Regions from separate parts of the Amycolatopsis lexingtonensis genome, predicted to be linked through region 2. Evidence: riboswitches for the same ligand, from Rfam matches in the RefSeq annotation. Region 2 holds a riboswitch; each other region holds the start of a gene.
What was found. Region 2 has a riboswitch for thiamine pyrophosphate ahead of H4696_RS40745 (thiamine ABC transporter substrate-binding protein). Riboswitches for the same ligand answer to the same signal wherever they lie in the genome.
Positions count from the first base shown of each region.

Region 1 (3,790 bases), 580 kb from region 2:
GTCCGCGGCCAGTGCCGGCTCGACACCGATGACCCGCGCCCGCGGGCAGCGGGCCTTGATCGCGGTGCCGACGCCGGCCGCCAGTCCGCCGCCGCTGATCGGCACGAGGACGACGTCGACGTCCGGCAGGTCTTCGGCGATCTCCAGGCCCGCGGTGCCCTGCCCCGCGATGATGGCCGCGTCGTCGAAGGGCGGGACCAGGGTCAGGCCGCGTTCGGCCGCCAGTTCACGCGCTTTCGCCTCGTGCTCGCCGATCGGCACCTCGATCACCTCGGCGCCGTACGCGCGGGTGGCCTCGACCTTGATCCGCGGCGCGACGTCCGGCACGACGATCACCGCGGGCACGCTGTACCGCTGCGCCGCGTACGCGACCGCCTGCGCGTGGTTGCCGCTCGAGTACGCGATGACACCGCGTTCGCGCGCCGCGTCGTCGAGGGAGCCGATCGCGTTGAACGCGCCGCGCACCTTGAACGCGCCGATCGGTTGCAGGCTCTCGGGTTTGAGCCACAGGGTGCCGCGGGGATCCCACGTCTGGAGCAGCAGGGGCGTGCGCACGGCGACACCGTCGACGCGCTTCGCGGCGGCCTCGATGTCGGAGATCGTCACCAGTTCCATGTGCCGAGTATGTCAAGAAATCGTTCGATCCGGAGTGTCTATTGTGGACGGACAGAGTGGCCCTCCTCACGCCGCGGCAACGCGGGGAGTTCCTCGCGCGCCTTAAGCGTTGGACAAGGGGAGAAGACGGACTACCGGATCGGGATCATGACAAAGGAGAATTCAGCGGCTTCCGAAGGAAAGACGGAGGAAAAGTCGGGCCTGCGCATCGCGCAAGTGGCGGCGGCGGCGCTGGCGGCGGTGACCGCGGCGCTGCTGGGCTCGACGCTCGGCGTGGCGGGCACGGTGGTCGGCGCGGGCGTGGCGAGCGTGGTGTCGACGGTCGGCGGCGAGCTGTACTTGCGCTCGCTGCAACGCACGCGTGAAGCGGCGCTCAAGGCCCGGGTGCTGGCGACGTCGGGGATCCGGCGGCGAGGTTCCGTCGAACCGGGGGAAATCCCGATCACCGAACAACCCACGGTCCAGCTGCCGAAACCCGGGGAAGGCGGGCCGTCGCGGCTGCGGAAACTGCGCTGGCCGTTGATCATCGGCACCAGCGTGGCGGCGTTCGCGGTGGCGATCCTGGCGATCGTCGGCTTCGAGTCGGCGACGGGCACCCAGATCGGCGGCGGCACGGGCACGAGCATCGGCAAGATCTTCGGCGGCGGTGGCCACACCGATACGACCCCGTCGACGACGCCCACCACCGGCACGAGCGACACCCAGGTGTCTCCGACGGAGACGACCACGACCCCGTCGGACACGTCGACGGCCCCGACGACGTCGTCGCCGACCCCCACCACGACACCGAGCACGTCGACGCAGCAGCCGTCAACCTCGGCCCCGGCCACGACGACCCCGCCCACCAGCCAGGGCGCGGCGACCACCCCGACCCCGTAAAGCCGTGAAGGCCTCCTTACCGGTCAAAAACGCCGGTAAGGAGGCCTTCACGGACTTGCTCAGGCGAGGCGGGAGCGGAGGGCGCGGGCGGCGGCCTCGGGGTCCTCGGCCTCGGTGATCGCGCGGACGACGACGATCCGGGACGCGCCGGCCTCCAGCACCGCGGGCAGGCGGTCGCCGTCGATGCCGCCGATCGCGAACCACGGGCGGTCGGGGGCCGCCGAAGCGACCGAGCGCACCAGGTCCAGGCCCGGGGCGTGGCGGCCCGGCTTCGTCGGCGTCGGCCAGCACGGGCCGGTGCAGAAGTAGTCCACGCCCGGCTCCGAAGCCGCGGCGAGGGCCTGGTCGACCGAGTGCGTCGAGCGGCCGATGACGACGTCGTCGCCGAGGATGCGGCGGGCCAGCGGGACCGGGATGTCGTCCTGGCCGAGGTGGAGCACGTCCGCGCCGACCGCCAGCGCTACGTCCGCCCGGTCGTTCACCGACAGCAGGGCGCCGTGGCGGGCGCACGCCTCGGCCAGCACCTCCAGCGCCGCGATCTCGCCGGCGGCCTCCAGTGCGCCGGTCTTGTCGCGCAGCTGGATCACGTCGACGCCGCCGGCCAGGGCCGCGTCGGCGAACGAAGCGAGGTCGCCGCGGGAAGTGCGTGCGTCCGTGCACAGGTACAGGCGCGCGGCGTCGAGGCGCGCGCGGATCTTGTCACCGGAGAGGGCGGGCATAGCGGCGACCGTACATCGCGAGTTAGGGTGGACGGGTCCGCACGGGAGCCCGAGGCACGGGCTGAGAGGGAGCTGCCGCTCCGACCGTGGAACCTGATCCGGGTCATGCCGGCGCAGGGAGCGTGATTCCATGACGAACCTGGCAGTGGTGGGCGGCGGCGTGATCGGCCTGTCCGCGGCGTGGTGTGCCGCGAAGGCGGGCCACGACGTCACCGTCCACGATCCCGAGCCCGCTCGCGGCGGTGCGTCCTGGCTGGCCGGGGGCATGCTCGCCCCGGTCACCGAGGCCTGGCCCGGCGAAGAAGACGTGCTCAGCCTCGGCGAAGCTTCGCTGAAACGCTGGCCCGGCTTCGCGAGCGACCTCGCACAGGAAGGCGTCGACCCCGGACTCGCCGAGCACGGGACGCTCGTCGTCGCGTTCGACAGCGCCGACGCCGGGCACCTCGACATCCTCGCCGGCTACCTGCACTCGATCGGCCGCGCGGCCGAACGCCTGACCAGCCGGGAGACCAAGCGGCTCGAACCCGGCGTCGGGTCCGTCCGAAGTGGACTGCACGTGCCCGGCGACCTGGCCGTGGACAACCGGAAACTGCTCAACGCGCTGTACGAGGCCTGCGTCAACCACGACGTCCGGTTCGTGCGCGAGCGCGTCGAAAGCCTGCCGGACGCCGAAGCCGTCGTGCTCGCCGCGGGCGCGTGGACCGGGCGGCTGCACCCGCAGCTGGCCGGGGCCGTCCGGCCGCTCAAGGGCGAGATCCTGCGGCTGAAGCCGCGTCGCGGCTGCCTGCCGCCGCCGCCGCACACCGTGCGGGCCGTCGTCGAGGGCCGGCCGATCTACCTCGTGCCGCGCGGCGACCAGGAGCTCGTCCTCGGCGCCACGCAGTACGAGGCCGGCTTCGACCGGGCGGTCACCGCGCGCGGCGTGCGCGAGCTGCTCGAAGGCGCCGAACGCGTCTTCCCCGCGATCACCGAGTACGAGCTGGCCGAGACCGCGGCCGGCCTGCGGGCCGCGAGCCGGGACGTGCTGCCCTACATCGGTGTCCTGGACGACGGCGTCTTCGCCGCGACCGGGCACCACCGCAACGGCCTGCTGATGGCCCCCGTGACCGCGGCCGCCGTCCTCGCCTGGCTCGACGGGGCGGAGCCACCCGAAGGCGTCGAAGCGGCCTCGCCCGCCCGGCTGCACCAGAAGGAGCACGTGTGATGGAGATCAAGCTCAACGGCGAGTGGACCGAGTTCCCGGACGGCGCCACGGTCGCCGACGTCCTCGACGCGTCCGGCGGCCAGCGGCCCGGGATCGCCGTGGCGGTCGACGGCGTCGTCGTCCGGCGCGCCGACTGGGCGGCCACCCCCGTGCCCAAGGGCGCGGGCGTCGACGTGCTCACCGCGGTCCAGGGAGGCTGAAGTGGACGAAGAACCGCTGGTCATCGGCACCACCAAGCTGACGTCCCGGCTGATCATCGGCACCGGCGGCGCGGCGAACCTCGCCGTGCTCGAACGCGCGCTGGTCGCCTCCGGCACGGAGCTGACCACCGTCGCCATGCGCCGCGCCGACGCCGAAGGCGGCTCCGGTGTCC
Region 1 is NZ_JADBEG010000001.1:8,152,510-8,156,299, forward strand. Features, by position in the region: gene H4696_RS37845 (threonine ammonia-lyase) at 1-615, opposite strand, end outside; gene H4696_RS37850 (hypothetical protein) at 763-1,494, shown strand; gene thiE (thiamine phosphate synthase) at 1,554-2,213, opposite strand; TPP riboswitch at 2,245-2,350, shown strand; gene thiO (glycine oxidase ThiO) at 2,344-3,417, shown strand; gene thiS (sulfur carrier protein ThiS) at 3,417-3,617, shown strand; gene thiG (thiazole synthase) at 3,619-3,790, shown strand, end outside.
Region 1: another riboswitch for thiamine pyrophosphate. It lies ahead of thiO (glycine oxidase ThiO); the one in region 2 lies ahead of H4696_RS40745 (thiamine ABC transporter substrate-binding protein).

Region 2 (3,790 bases):
CGCCGAGGCTTTGTCGGGTCTGGCGGGTGTGCGCGAGGCCTACATCTACGGGTCCTGGGCCGCGCGCTACCGCGGCGAACCGGGCCCGCCGCCCGGGGACGTCGACGTGCTCGTCGTCGGTTCGCCTGACCCGGACGTGCTCTTCGACCTGGCCGAGGGTGTGTCGCGCAGGCTGGGCCGCGAGGTCAACGTCCACCGGATCTCGCCGGCCTCGTGGGCGGCGGGCAGCACGGATCCGTTCCTCGTCAGCGTGCGTGAGCGTCCGCTGGTCCCGTTGTCCCTCGACCAGGAGACTTCCCGATGACCCGGTGGAACCAAGGGCGCGCCACGATCGACGCGCTCATCGCGCGCGGTTCCCTCGAACACGTCCCGGCTTCACGGGAAGCCGCGGAAGGGGAGCTCGCCAGGGCTCGTACACACGTCGTTTCGGCGCGGCAGCTGCTGAACTCGGATCCGGAAGGCGCCTACACGCTGGCGTACGACGGCGCCCGCCGGGCTTTGGCGGCCATCCTGCAGAACCAGGGCCTGCGTGCGACGAGCCGCGGTGGCCACATCACCGTCTACGAAGCGGTTCTCGCGCAGCTCGATCCGCCGCTGGGGCAGCTTCTGCGTCCCTTCAACCGGATGCGGGTTCGGCGCAACGAGGTCGCCTACCGCTCTTCCGAGGCACCTTCGGTGACCGCTGAAGATGTGACAGCCGACGTCGCGAAGGTCGAGGACCTCATCGGGGTCGCGGAGAAGGCGATCCCGAACATGTCCCGCTACTGATGGGGAGCCGTCCGCTCACGCGGAACGAGCGCGAGACCCTGGAAGTCCTTCTCGCCGGGGACTTCCCCGGCGCAGCTGAACTGCGGGAGCAGGCCACCACCGCGAAAGTGACCGGCCGGTGCGGTTGCGGGTGCCCGACCATCGAGCTCGTGGTCGACGACGCCACTCCCGCGGCCGAGATCACCGATCGGGTGGCGGTCGAAGCCGACGTGCCGGGCGGCGGGCTCATCGTGTTCGTCGACGAAGGCCGCCTGTCCGGGCTCGAGTACTGGACGACGAGAGACGAGCCCCCGACGTCGTTCCCGCCTCCGGAACAGATCCATTGAGAACGCCGTCGCTCCGAGCGATCAGAGCGACGGCGTACCGGTGATCAGCCGAGCAGGCCCATCAAAGCGATGGCGATCAGCACCACCGCGGGGGCGAGGGCGTTGATCCAGGCGCGCTGCGCGGGGGTGAGGGCGGCGGTGCTGTTCATGGCGTTTCCTAGGGCCGAAACCGATACTTCCGCCCTGCTCAGCGCGCTGATCATGCCCTTTGTTAGCGGCTGTGATCGAACTCACCGGCATCCGGGTGACGGCGGCCCCGGGCGGTGTACCAGAGCACGCCGCCTGCTGCTGCCACCATCGTCGCGAATGCCGCCGTGCCGACCACGATCGCCTGGGTCATAACCGTCCCTCCTAGCAAAGTCGTTTACCGAGAGACGTCGAAACCCCGAAAAAGTGCACCCAGAGTAACCAGGATCACAGCGAGGAGAGCACCTCGTCGATCTGCGCGGCCAGCGCGAAGTCCTTCGACGTCAGGCCGCCCGCCGAATGGGTGCTGAGGCGGAACGTCAGGGTGCGCCAGCGGATGTCGATGTCCGGGTGGTGGTCGGCCGCTTCGGCCAGCACCGCCACGCGGTCCACCACCTCGATCGCCTGGGGGAACGAAGCGAGTTCCACCTCGCGGGAGATCACCGCGCCGGCCCGCGTCCAGTGCGCGCCCAGCCGTTCGTCGGCCTCGGAGTCGCTCAAGATTTCCGTCATGTCTCCATGGTCGTCCGTCCTGGACTACGCTGCACGGTTGCCACGGGAGTCCGGTCAGCCGGGCTGAGAGGCGGGTCACCCCGCGACCGTTCGCACCTGACCGGATCATGCCGGCGAAGGGAGGGCTTTCCTCCTCGTCCGGCGAAGTGCAGGAGGGGTAGATGAAACGCAGGGCTGTTCGCGCCGCGACGGCCGTCGCCGTTGTCAGCGTCGTCGCCGCGGGGTGCTCGCTGTCGGATGGCGATGGTGGCACGCAGCAGACGCCCACCGTCACCCTCGTGACGCACGATTCCTTCCTGGCGCCGCAGGAGGTGCTCGACGCCTTCCAGAAGCAGTCGGGCATCAAGATCTCCGTGCTCAAGCAGGGCGACGCCGGATCGCTGACCAACAAGCTCGTGCTCACCAAGGCCAACCCGATCGGCGACGTCGCGTTCGGCGTCGACTCGACCTTCGCCTCTCGCGCGCTCTCCGAAGGCGTCTTCGAGCCTTACACCAGCCCGGAGGCCGACCGCGGGCCGCAGCGGTACGCCGTCGATCCCGAGCACCGGCTGTCCGCCGTCGACGTCGGGGACGTCTGCGTCAACGTCGACACGAACTACTTCGCCGCCAAGGGGATCCCGGCGCCGTCGTCGTACGACGACCTGGCCGACCCGAAGTACAAGGACCTGCTGGTCGCCGAGGACCCGGCCACCGCGTCGCCGGGCCTGGCGTTCCTCCTCGGCACCATCGCGAAGTACGGCGAGGCCGGCTGGAAGGACTACTGGACGAAGCTGAAGGCCAACGGCGTCAAGGTGGTCAGCGGCTGGGAAGAGGCTTACACCAAGGACTTCTCCGGTTCCGCCGGCAAGGGGCCGCGGCCGATCGTCGTGTCGTACGCGTCTTCGCCGGCCGCCGAGGTCGGGGACGACGGGAAGCCGCGCACGAAGGCACTGCTCGACACCTGCTACCGGCAGGTCGAGTACGCCGGGGTGCTCGCCGGCGGCAAGCAGACCGAGAGCGCGCGCAAGGTCGTCGACTTCCTGCTGTCGCAGCAGTTCCAGGCGACGGTCGCGGCCAACATGTACGTCTACCCCGCGCGCCAGGGCGTCGACCTGCCCGCGGGCTGGGCGCAGGTCGCGCCGTTGCCGCAGAAGCCGCAGACGCTGACGGCGGACCAGGTGCAGGCCGGCCGGGAGAAGTGGATCGGCGAATGGCGCACGCTCGTGCAGTAACTCCGCCATCGACCGCCCGCGGTCTCGGCCTGGCGCTGCTCGGGCTGGCGCCGATCGGGTTCCTGGTGGTGTTCTTCGCCTGGCCGGTGCTGGCGATCGTCGGCCGCGGGTTCGCCGCGGGCGGGCTCGACGTCGTCCTCGGCGACGCGCGGACGTGGCAGCTGGCCGGGTTCACCGTGGCGAGCGCGGCGGCGTCGACGGTGGTCGCCGTCGTGGCCGGACTGCCGGTGGCGTTCCTGCTGGCCCGCGTGCGGCTGCCCGGCGTCGGCCTGGCGCGCACGCTGGTGCTGGTGCCGTTCGTGCTGCCGACGGTCGTCGTCGGGCTGGCGTTCCGCGCGCTCTGGCCGGACGGCGGCGTGCTGCCGATCGTGCTGGCCAACGCCTTCTTCAACGTCGCCGTCGTCGCGCGCACGGTCGCCGGGCTGTGGGCGCGGCTGGATTCGCGGACGGCCGACGCCGCCCGCGCGCTCGGGGCGTCCCCGTGGCGGGCCTTCCGCTCGGTGACGCTGCCCGCGCTGGCGCCGGCGGTCGCGTCCGCCGCGGCCGTGGTGTTCCTGTTCTGCGCCACCAGCTTCGGCGTCGTCCTGATCCTCGGCGGCGCGCGCTACCGGACGCTGGAAACCGAGATCTACCTGCGAACCGTCGACCTCCTGGACCTTTCGGGCGCGGCGGCGCTTTCCCTGATCCAGTTCGCGGCCGTGGTCGCCGCCCTGGTGGCCGGCGGGCTGGCCCGGCGGCGCAAGGAGGGGGCCAGGACCGGTTCCGGCGGAGCGCGGCGGCCGCGAG
Region 2 is NZ_JADBEG010000001.1:8,728,172-8,731,961, forward strand. Features, by position in the region: gene H4696_RS40725 (ArsR family transcriptional regulator) at 1-304, shown strand, start outside; gene H4696_RS40730 (hypothetical protein) at 301-768, shown strand; gene H4696_RS40735 (hypothetical protein) at 768-1,094, shown strand; gene H4696_RS50960 (hypothetical protein) at 1,306-1,434, opposite strand; gene H4696_RS40740 (4a-hydroxytetrahydrobiopterin dehydratase) at 1,509-1,793, opposite strand; TPP riboswitch at 1,826-1,933, shown strand; gene H4696_RS40745 (thiamine ABC transporter substrate-binding protein) at 1,955-3,004, shown strand; gene H4696_RS40750 (ABC transporter permease) at 2,983-3,790, shown strand, end outside.

Region 3 (3,790 bases), 570 kb from region 2:
AAGCGGCTTCAGCGATCCAGCACCCAGAACGGCGACACCGGACCCACTCCCTTGCCCAGCGAGTAGGACTCCGCGACACACCGTTCGATGAACTTCTTCCCCGCCGCCACGGCGTCCGGCACCGACGCGCCCTTCGCCAGTTCCGCCGTGATCGCCGACGCCAGGGTGTCGCCGCCGCCGTGGGTGTTCTCCGTGATGTACCGCGGACCGCTCAGTTCGAGGAACTCGCGGCCGTCCGACAGCAGGTCGACACACTCGGAAGTGCCCAGCATGTGCCCGCCCTTGACCAGGACCCAGCGGGAGCCGAACTCCAGCAGGGCTTCGGCCGCCGCGCGCTGGGTGGCCGCGTCCGTGACGGAAACCCCGGTCAGGAGCCGGACTTCGTCGAGGTTCGGCGTGATCAGCGTCGCGCGGGGGAACAGCTCCGTGCGGATCGCCTCCAGCGCGTCCTCACGCAGCAGGGAATGCCCGGTCATCGACGCCGCCACCGGGTCGACGACCAGCGGGAAGTCCAGGCCGAGCTCGTCCAGGGTCTTCGCCACCGAGCGGATGATCTCGGCCGTCGCGAGCATGCCCGTCTTCGCCGCGTCGACGCCCATGTCGGACGCCACCGCCTTGATCTGCGCGCACACGACGTCGGCCGGAATCTCCGTGAAACCCTGCACGCCCAACGAGTTCTGCACGGTGACCGCGGTCAGCGCCACGAGCCCGTGGACGCCGTTCGCGAAGAACGTCCTCAAGTCGGCCTGGATGCCCGCACCACCGCCGGAGTCGGAACCGGCGATGGTGAGGGCGGTGTGCGGTGTCACGGTTGCACCACGGGCAGGTAGACCTTGCCGCCGGACTCGGTGAACTCCGCCGACTTCGAAGCCATGCCGGCCTCGATGGCCTCCACAGTGGACAGACCGTGCTCCTCGGCGTACTTGCGGACGTCCTGCGTGATCCGCATCGAGCAGAACTTCGGCCCGCACATCGAGCAGAAGTGCGCGGTCTTGGCCGGCTCGGCGGGCAGCGTCTCGTCGTGGAACGAGCGCGCGGTGTCCGGGTCGAGCGAGAGGTTGAACTGGTCGTTCCAGCGGAACTCGAAGCGCGCCTTCGACAGCTCGTCGTCCCACTCCTGCGCGTACTTGTGGCCCTTGGCCAGGTCCGCGGCGTGCGCGGCGATCTTGTACGTGATCACGCCGGTCTTGACGTCGTCGCGGTTCGGCAGGCCGAGGTGCTCCTTCGGCGTGACGTAGCACAGCATCGCCGTGCCGTACCAGCCGATCTGGGCCGCGCCGATGGCCGACGTGATGTGGTCGTACGCCGGGGCGATGTCCGTCGCGAGTGGACCGAGGGTGTAGAACGGGGCCTCGCCGCAGAGCTTCTCTTCGAGCTCGACGTTCTCCTTGATCTTGTGCATCGGCACGTGGCCGGGGCCTTCGATCATCACCTGGACGTCGTGCGAGCGCGCGATGTGCGTCAGCTCGCCCAGGGTTTCCAGCTCGGCGAACTGGGCGCGGTCGTTGGCGTCGGCGATCGAGCCCGGGCGCAGGCCGTCGCCAAGGGAGAACGTGACGTCGTACTGCCGGAGGATCTCGCAGAGCTCCTCGAAGTGCGTGTACAAAAAGGACTCTTGGTGGTGCGCCAGGCACCACGCGGCCATGATCGACCCGCCGCGGCTGACGATGCCGGTGACGCGCCGCGCGGTCAGCGGGATGTAGCGCAGCAGCACGCCGGCGTGCACGGTGACGTAGTCGACGCCCTGCTCGCACTGCTCGATGATGGTGTCGCGGTAGACCTCCCACGACAGCTTTTCCGGTTCGCCGTCGACCTTTTCCAGCGCCTGGTAGATCGGCACGGTGCCGACCGGGACCGGCGAGTTGCGGACGATCCACTCGCGCGTCTCGTGGATCCGCTTGCCGGTGGAGAGGTCCATGATCGTGTCGGCGCCCCAGCGGGTCGCCCACACCATCTTGTCGACCTCTTCCTCGACCGACGACCAGACGGCCGAGTTGCCCATGTTGGCGTTGATCTTCACGAGGAAGTTCTTGCCGATGATCATCGGCTCGGACTCGGGGTGCTTGCGGTTGACCGGGATCACCGCGCGGCCGCGGGCCACCTCGTCCCGCACGAATTCGGGCGAAACCCGTTCGCGCGCGGCGATGTACTCCATTTCCCGCGTGATGACGCCCTGTTTGGCCCAGCCGAGCTGGGTGTTGTGCTCCCGCCCGTCGGCCCAGCCGGCCCGCAGCCGATGCAGTCCACTGTGGACGTCGATGTCCGCTTCGGGATCGGTGTATGGGCCCGAAGTGTCGTAGACGTCGAAGTGCTCACCGTTGGACAGATCGATCCGGCGAGCCGGCACGCGGAGCCCGGATTCGGTCTGGTGGTACACCTTGCGCGAGCCGGTGATCGGCCCGGTCGTCACGGAGACGGCAGCATTGTTTTCCAATGTCGTCAACGACTTTCACTCCCTACGCCGGCATTACCCGGTCAGGTTCATGCGGTCGGTGACGCCTGCGAAACGCAAGTCACCCTCTCAGCCCGCCATGGCGCGAGCTCCCGCGTTGGTGTTGTAACCCCGACCATGCCACGCCGACGCGCGATACTCAAGTCAGGTCACCTCACCCGACCAGTTCGGCGGGTGTGGCGTAGACGTCGACCATGGCTCCGTTGCGCAGCACGGTGATCGGGAGTGCGGTGCCGATCACTTCCGCGAACAGCTGCCGCTGGATGCCCTGGGCGTCGGAGACGCGGGTGCGGCCGACGGTCAGCACGAGGTCGCCCGCCTTGAGGCCCGCGCGGTCGGCCGGGCCGCCGGAGACGACTTCGCGCACCCGCAGCCCGGCGCTCTGCCCGGTGCGCTCGGCGACGTCGTCCGGCAGCGGCGCGGGCACGCCGACGACGCCGAGGTAGGCGCGCCGCACCCGCCCCTCGACGACGAGCGTGTCGATGATCCGGCGGGTGGTCGCGTTGATCGGCACGGCGAGCCCGAGCCCGACGCCGGCGACGGCGGTGTTGACGCCGACGACGCGGCCGGCGGAGTCGGCGAGCGCGCCGCCGGAATTGCCGGGGTTGAGGGCGGCGTCGGTCTGGATGACGTCCTCGATCACGCGCCCGGCGCGGCCGTGGCGCACCGGCAGGGCCCGGCCCAGCGCGCTGACGACGCCCGCGGTGACGGTGCCGGAGAACCCGAGCGGGCTCCCGACGGCCACGACGAGCTGCCCGACGACGAGCCGGTCGGCGTCGCCGAGTTGAGCGGCCGACGGCGTTTCGCCGCGCGCCCGCAGCACGGCGAGGTCCGACAGCGGGTCGGCGCCGACGACGTCGAAGGGCACCTCGCTGCCGTCGGCGAAGGTCGCAACGCCGCGTCGGTGGTCGGTGACGACGTGGGCGTTGGTGAGCAGGTGACCGTCGTCGGCGAAGACGACGGCCGAGCCGCTGCCGCGCGCGAGCTGGACCCCGGCGACGTGCGGGGTGACGGTCTTGGCGACGGTGCTGACCGCGCGCGAGTAGGCGTCCATCGCGTCTTCCATGAGGGCACCTCGATTACACCGTTGCAGGTACTACAAGTGTGCGCCCGGTCGAGCGGGAAGTCCGTTCGCTGCTGGTGAACTCAGCCCTCGAGAGCCACGGTGACGCCAAGCCGACCAACAGCCCGCCTTGGGGTTGCCGATGTTCGTGACGAGACCGGAGCGGAAGCCCGCGCCGGGCCGAATCTCCTTCTCCTCGCCGGAACTCCGGAAGAACAGCGCCTTGATCCCCAGGTAGATCAGGAAAAGCTCGCCCGCGAAGCGCAGGATGTCCT
Region 3 is NZ_JADBEG010000001.1:8,162,776-8,166,565, forward strand. Features, by position in the region: gene H4696_RS37915 (DUF6338 family protein) at 1-66, shown strand, start outside; gene thiD (bifunctional hydroxymethylpyrimidine kinase/phosphomethylpyrimidine kinase) at 9-809, opposite strand; gene thiC (phosphomethylpyrimidine synthase ThiC) at 806-2,443, opposite strand; TPP riboswitch at 2,437-2,558, opposite strand; gene H4696_RS37930 (S1C family serine protease) at 2,607-3,518, opposite strand; gene H4696_RS37935 (hypothetical protein) at 3,755-3,790, opposite strand, start outside.
Region 3: another riboswitch for thiamine pyrophosphate. It lies ahead of thiC (phosphomethylpyrimidine synthase ThiC); the one in region 2 lies ahead of H4696_RS40745 (thiamine ABC transporter substrate-binding protein).